Regions from separate parts of the Mycobacterium sp. E3339 genome, predicted to be linked through region 2. Evidence: predicted binding sites of a transcription regulator. Region 2 holds the regulator's gene; the other holds the start of a gene.
The links. Region 2 encodes LexA, which represses DNA repair genes until DNA is damaged. Its sites were predicted from a motif close to CGAACANNTGTTCG; they were not measured.
Positions count from the first base shown of each region.

Region 1 (3,410 bases), on a different contig from region 2:
TCCCATCCGCGGGGCGCGGTGATCCGGCCGGCGTGGCCGACGCACAGGTCCCACGAATGCGGTTCCCGCGCGGTCGCGAGTGGGCCGACCACCGCCGTCGAGTCCGAGTAGACGAACGTCAAGGTCGCCACGGCGTAGTGCGGACACCCGGGCCGACAACAGCGACGGGGAACGTTCACGCCGAAAGGCTATCGTGCGCAAACGTCCGGGAAGCGCCGGACACGCGCAACGCCTCGGCGCCCGATGTGCAACCGTTACCATCGGCCCGTGGGCGATTCGCGCAGCTCCCCGCACAGGGGCCGGTCTCCGGGCCGGTTCGCCTCCCACCGGTCGTCGCGGCGGGGCCGCGATGTGCGCGGTCCGCTGCTGCCGCCGACGGTGCCGGGCTGGCGCAGCCGGGCCGAGCGGTTCGACATGGCGGTGCTCGAGGCCTACGAACCGATCGAACGACATTGGCAGGCCCGGCTGGCCGAGTTGGACGTGGCGGTCGACGAGATTCCCCGCATCGCGGCCAAGGATCCCGACAGCGTGCAGTGGCCGCCGGAGGTGATCGCCGACGGGCCGATCCCGCTGGCGCGATTGATCCCGGCCGGCGTCGACGTCCGCGGCAACGCCACGCGGGCACGAATTGTCTTGTTCCGCAAGCCGATTGAACGACGGGCCAAGGACACCGTCGAGCTCGGTGATTTACTGCACGAAATCTTGGTGGCCCAGGTGGCCATCTACCTCGATGTCGAACCGTCGGTCATCGACCCGACGATCGACGACGAATAAACTCCGGCGGCGCGGGCGCGCTAGATGATGCCGCGCTTGAGGCGCCGACGCTCGCGCTCGGAGAGACCGCCCCAAATGCCGAAGCGCTCGTCGTGCTCCAGGGCGTACTCCAGGCACTCATGACGCACCTCGCACCCCAGGCAGATCTTCTTGGCCTCGCGGGTGGATCCGCCCTTCTCCGGGAAGAAGGCCTCGGGATCCGTTTGAGCGCACAGCGCCCGGTCCTGCCACTGGTCCGCAACGGGCATCGGCATCGGCTCGGGCTCGAATGCGACTGGCGCATCAGGAACCACGGTCAGGTGCGGCCGCGCGGGCAGGGCCGGCGCCGAAGCGATGGGGGTGTGCGGCGTGCTCGCCATGACTCCTCGAAGATGTTCGTAAGACATACGGTCGTCCGCCTCCTCAGTTTGATTGAGAGAGTGAGTGGTTCCCACTTTTCTGATGTGTACAGACAATTCGAACAAGTGATCGAATCTCGGTCTGCGACACCGGAACCGGCCGGCCAACCGGGAAATGACACTGTTGTGATTAGACACGGGTTGACCTGCCGGGTCAAGCATTACGGCGCATTTCCATACCATCTCGTGACCGAATTACGGCGTTTCCGTTGTTTTGCGCATTCGGCGTGTCGATCACACCGCCCGCAACTATGCTTAAGGGCCGCGTAACGGCCCCGACACCGCACGGTCGCCGGGCAGTACTGTCGTCCAAGTGAAGGTCACCGTTCTGGTCGGTGGGGTTGGCGGCGCCCGCTTCCTGCTGGGGGTTCAACAGCTGCTCGGGCTCGGTCAGTTCGAAACGCAACGGCACCCGGATGCGGGAACCAGCAACCACGAACTCAACGCCATCGTCAACATCGGCGACGACGCCTGGATTCATGGACTGCGGGTCTGCCCGGATTTGGACACCTGCATGTACACCTTAGGTGGAGGCGTAGACCCGGAGCGAGGGTGGGGTCACCGCGACGAAACCTGGCACGCCAAAGAGGAATTGGCGCGCTACGGCGTGCAACCGGACTGGTTCGGTCTCGGCGACCGGGATATCGCCACCCACCTGGTGCGCACCCAGATGCTCAACGCCGGCTACCCGCTGTCACAGATCACCACGGCGCTGTGCGACCGCTGGCAACCCGGCGCCCGTCTGCTGCCGGCCAGCGACGACCGCTGCGAGACCCACGTGGTGATCACCGATCCCGACGACGGCAACCGGCGGGCCATCCACTTCCAGGAATGGTGGGTGCGCTACCGCGCCGACGTGCCCACCCACAGCTTCGCCTTCATCGGCGCCGAAAAGGCCTCCGCCACAAGTGAAGCGGTGGCGGCCATCGCCGACGCCGACGTCATCCTGCTGGCGCCGTCCAATCCGGTGGTGAGCGTCGGCGCCATCCTGGCCGTCCCCGGAATCCGCTCCGCGCTGCGCTCGGCGCGCGCCCCGGTCGTCGGCTACTCGCCGATCATCGGTGGAAAGCCATTGCGCGGCATGGCAGATGCGTGCCTGTCGGTCATCGGGGTCCCATCCACCGCGGAGGCGGTCGGCCGGCACTACGGGGCGCGCCGCGGCACCGGGATCCTCGATTGCTGGCTGGTGCACGAGGGCGATCACGCCGACATCGACGGCGTGGCGGTGACCGCCGTTCCGCTGTTGATGACCGATCCCAAGGCGACGGCCGAGATGGTCGCCGCGGGGCTCGAGCTTGCGGGCGTGACGGCGTGACCGAACACGGCACGGCCGCGGCGATCGAAATCCTGCCCGTCGCGGGGCTGCCCGAATTCCGGCCCGGCGACGACCTGAGCGCGGCGTTGGCCGCGGCCGCCCCCTGGCTGCGCGACGGCGACGTCGTGGTGGTGACGAGCAAGGTGGTGTCCAAGTGCGAGGGCCGGCTGGTGCCGGCGCCGCAGGACGCCGAGGAGCGCGACCAACTCCGCCGCAAACTGGTCGACGACGAGGCGGTGCGGGTGTTGGCGCGCAAGGGGCGCACCCTGATCACCGAGAACCGCATCGGCCTGATCCAGGCCGCCGCGGGCGTGGACGGATCCAACGTGGGCCGCGACGAACTGGCGCTGCTGCCGCTCGACCCGGACGGCAGCGCCGCCGCCCTGCGCGCCGGGCTGGCCCGGCTGCTCGGCGTCGACGTCGCCGTCGTCATCACCGACACCATGGGCCGCGCTTGGCGCAACGGCCAGATCGACGCGGCGGTGGGATCGTCCGGTCTGGCTGTGCTGCACGGCTATTCGGGGTCCGTCGACCGGCACGGCAACGAGCTGGTGGTCACCGAGATCGCGGTCGCCGACGAGGTGGCGGCGGCGGCCGATCTGGTGAAGGGGAAATTGACCGCCATGCCGGTGGCCGTGGTGCGCGGCCTCACGGTGAGCGACGACGGCTCGACGGCGCGGCAGCTGCTGCGGCCCGGCGAGGAGGACCTGTTCTGGCTGGGCACCGCCGAGGCCATCGACCTGGGCCGGCGGCAGGCCCAGCTGTTGCGCCGATCGGTGCGCCGGTTCAGCGCGGAGCCGGTGGCGCCCGAGCTGATCGAAGCCGCCGTCGCCGAGGCCCTCACCGCCCCGGCCCCGCACCACACCCGCCCAGTCCGGTTCGTCTGGCTGCGGGCCCGCGACGCCCGGATCCGGTTGCTGGAC
Region 1 covers NZ_LZIZ01000118.1:43,553-46,962, reverse strand. The annotation lists gene A5702_RS10630 (DUF3499 domain-containing protein) at 1-179, opposite strand, end outside; gene A5702_RS10625 (metallopeptidase family protein) at 352-774, shown strand; gene A5702_RS10620 (WhiB family transcriptional regulator) at 795-1,133, opposite strand; gene cofD (2-phospho-L-lactate transferase) at 1,486-2,487, shown strand; gene A5702_RS10610 (coenzyme F420-0:L-glutamate ligase) at 2,484-3,410, shown strand, end outside.
Region 1: a site for LexA is predicted at 1,232-1,245, ahead of cofD (2-phospho-L-lactate transferase). Genes of this name have one in related genera too.

Region 2 (3,410 bases):
TGGGCCAGCAGGTTCAGCGCGTCGTCGTCCACCTGGCGGCCCTGGCAGGCCCGGCGGACACCGCTGATCACCTTCTCCCTACTGAAGGGTTCGGTGACTCCGCTGCGTTTGACCACGGCGAGCACCGCCGTCTCCACGGTGGTGAAACGCCGCCCGCACTCGGGGCACGATCGGCGGCGCCGAATGGCCTGCCCCTCATCGGTTTCCCTCGAATCGATCACCCGGGAATCGGGATGGCGACAGAACGGGCAATGCATGACCGCTCCTTCGCCGTGCCGACATCCAGGTACCGCAGCACTTCGAGCGTACTCGCGCCGTTAGCCGACCGGGGCGATCAGGGTCTGGCCGGCCACCAGGGCCGGCGAGTTCATGTCGTTGAGTTCGCGGATGCGGTCGGCGACTTGGCGCGCCGGCGCGTCGGGTGCCACCCGGTGGGCGACGTCCTGCAGCGACTCCCCCGCCTCGACGCGGACGACGGCCAGCCGGTCCGGGACGTGAGCGGCCGAGCTGCCCGAGTCGCCGTTTAGCACCTGGCCGACGTTGCCGACGAGGCCCAGCCACAGGGTGATGGCGCCGGCGGCCAGCGCGAGCCAAATGGTGGTCGTCACCGTGACGGGCCGCTTGCGGTGCGGCGCGCCGGACATCGCGATCCCGGTGCCGTGATAGCGGGTGGGCGCGCCGGCCGGCCGCGTCGGGCCGGGCCTACGGGAGCGGGCCAGGCCCTCCCGGCCGTAGCGAAGCCCCTGAACCGGTCCGTTGACCGGACGCCGAGGGTTGCTGGTACGCGGCGCCAGCGTGTGGATGGTTGTCATCTGCGTTCCTCCGGTCAACTATTCTTCGCTCAGCTGTTCGACTGTATCGCTCGTGTGTTCGAAATCCGAACATGTGAGCGAAGCGTGTCGCACGAGTCGAACGCTAGACCACCCCACCGACAAGTCCGTGGGCGCTAGAGCTGACATGCGGCTGAAATACCCGATCCGTCGAAGAGTTACACCTTTGTGATTCAAGACATCAGACGCCGTTTTGGCGGAGTCGGTAGGATCCCGACACGCTAGTCGAACACATGTTTGATTCTTGGGCCCGGTGGGGTTACATTCAGTGCCATGAGCGACAGCAACGACACCTCATCGGCGGGCACGGACGGTCGGCTGCACGCCGTGGATTCGACGCTGACCGAACGGCAGCGCACCATCTTGAACGTCATTCGCGCGTCGGTCACCAGCCGCGGTTACCCGCCGAGCATCCGGGAGATCGGCGACGCCGTCGGCCTGACGTCGACGTCTTCGGTGGCCCATCAGCTGCGCACCCTCGAGCGCAAGGGCTACCTGCGCCGCGATCCGAACCGTCCCCGGGCGGTCGACGTCCGCGGCGCCGACGACGAGATGGCGGCGCCGGCCACGGAAGTCGCCGGTTCGGATGCCCTTCCGGAGCCGACGTTCGTTCCCGTCCTGGGCCGCATCGCGGCCGGCGGGCCCATCCTCGCCGAGGAAGCCGTCGAGGACGTCTTTCCGTTGCCGCGCGAGCTGGTCGGCGAGGGGACGCTGTTCTTGCTCAAGGTCGTCGGGGACTCGATGGTCGAGGCGGCCATCTGCGACGGCGACTGGGTGGTGGTCCGGCAGCAGAACGTCGCCGACAACGGCGACATCGTGGCGGCCATGCTCGATGGGGAGGCCACCGTCAAGACGTTCAAGCGTGCGGGCGGTCAGGTGTGGCTGATGCCGCACAACCCGGCGTTCGATCCCATTCCCGGCAATGACGCGACCGTGCTCGGCAAGGTCGTCACGGTGATCCGCAAGGTATAGCCGGCGGCCGGGGTCAGTCCGCCTTGTGAAAGCCGTTGGCCTGCGCCACTTCTTCGCTGGACAACCAGAGTTCGGCGAGCGTGTCGTGGTAGAGCTCGCTGCCCGGCGTGTAGTACAGCCCGAAGCGGGCGCTCGCCTTGATCGGGTAGCCCTCGGGCACCTGGTAGGGGTCCTCCAGCGGTAGGTGGATCGTGGGGCGCCCGGCCGGGCCGGCCCCGGCTCCGCTGTCCTCGTCCTCCGCGGCCGCGTGCCGCCCGCCGCGCTGTTCGGCCGCCGGGGCCGCGGGCACGGCGTCGGCCTCGACATCTTCCACGGCATCTTCCACGGCATCGGCAACGTCCGCCGGGACGTGCGGTACGGCGACGTCCGGGTACTCGGCCTCGGGGGCGCCGGCCTCGGGGACGCCGGGCTCGAATTCGGTGTCCGGGGGCGTGTGTGGCACGGCGACGTCGAGGTATTCGGCCTCGACGTAGTCATCGTCGGCCCGGACGGGCTCCGGGTAGGCGGGCTCGGGCACGTCGTCGACGTACTCGGCTTCGACGTAATCGGACTCGGCGTAGTCGGCTTGCGCGTAGCCGGGTTCGGCGTGATCCGGTTCGGCATAGTCGGATTCGGCGTATTCGGACTCGGGGTAGCCGGATTCGGGGTAACCGGGTTCGGCCTCGGCGTAATCGGATTCGGCCTCGGGGTAGCCGGCCTCCGCCAACGTGGCCGGCGAGACGGCGGCGAAGGAGTCGGTGTCCACCGCGTCGGGATCCTCGTCGGCCCGGTAGGAATCCTCGTCCGCACCGCCCCGGCGCCAGCTCACCCGGCCGCCGCCCTCGGCATCGGCCCCTTCCGGCTGGCGGGCGAAGTGGTCGGTGGCGACTTCGTCGCGTCCCCAGTGTTGGTCGCCCGCGGCGTCGTAACCGGCATCGAGGTCGCGGTGGGGCTCGTAGCCGACGTCCGCGCGGGCGGCGCGGCGCCGGCGCCAGCCGAGGGCCAGCAATCCCGCCAGGACGATCAGCACGAGCACCGGAATGGCGGCCAGCAGCCACCACCACTGCCAGGTGAACTTCTTGGCGTGGCTGGGCATCGCCGAGTTGCTCGGCTGGTTCTGCCCCGACACCTGCAGGCCGGACAGCAGCGGCGCCAGATTGGCCGGGTCGGTGCTGAACGTGTTCTTCGCCCGGTTCCACGAGACCTTGCCGCCGGTGAACTGCTGGGAGACGACGTCGCCGTCGACGGCCTGGTCGCCGACGGGCGCGCCCAGCTTGCCGGTCGGCCCGCGAAGCTTGTCCCACGCCGCCTTCATGGCGCCGCGCACCACGAACGCGCCGTGCTCGGACGTCCAGAAGATCACCGGCTTGTCGGCACCGGAGAAGGGGACGACGCGGCTGGACGGGATGCCGCCGTCGGATTCGTTGGCGGTGGGGAAACCCAAATCGCTGCCGGCCGGCCCGCCCAGCGCGTCGTATTTGGCCAGGATGTTGCTCTCGATGGCGTTCGCGCCGGTGGCGGGGCTGAAGAACACCTTCCCGTTGGCGAAGTCCTGGACGATCCCGTCGCCGCCGATCGCGTACTGCGCGCCCTTCTTGACCCCCAGCGTCCCATTCGGTCCGCCGGCGG
Region 2 covers NZ_LZIZ01000069.1:35,331-38,740, forward strand. The annotation lists gene nrdR (transcriptional regulator NrdR) at 1-257, opposite strand, end outside; gene A5702_RS06380 (LysM peptidoglycan-binding domain-containing protein) at 318-812, opposite strand; gene lexA (transcriptional repressor LexA) at 1,104-1,802, shown strand; gene A5702_RS06390 (LGFP repeat-containing protein) at 1,816-3,410, opposite strand, start outside.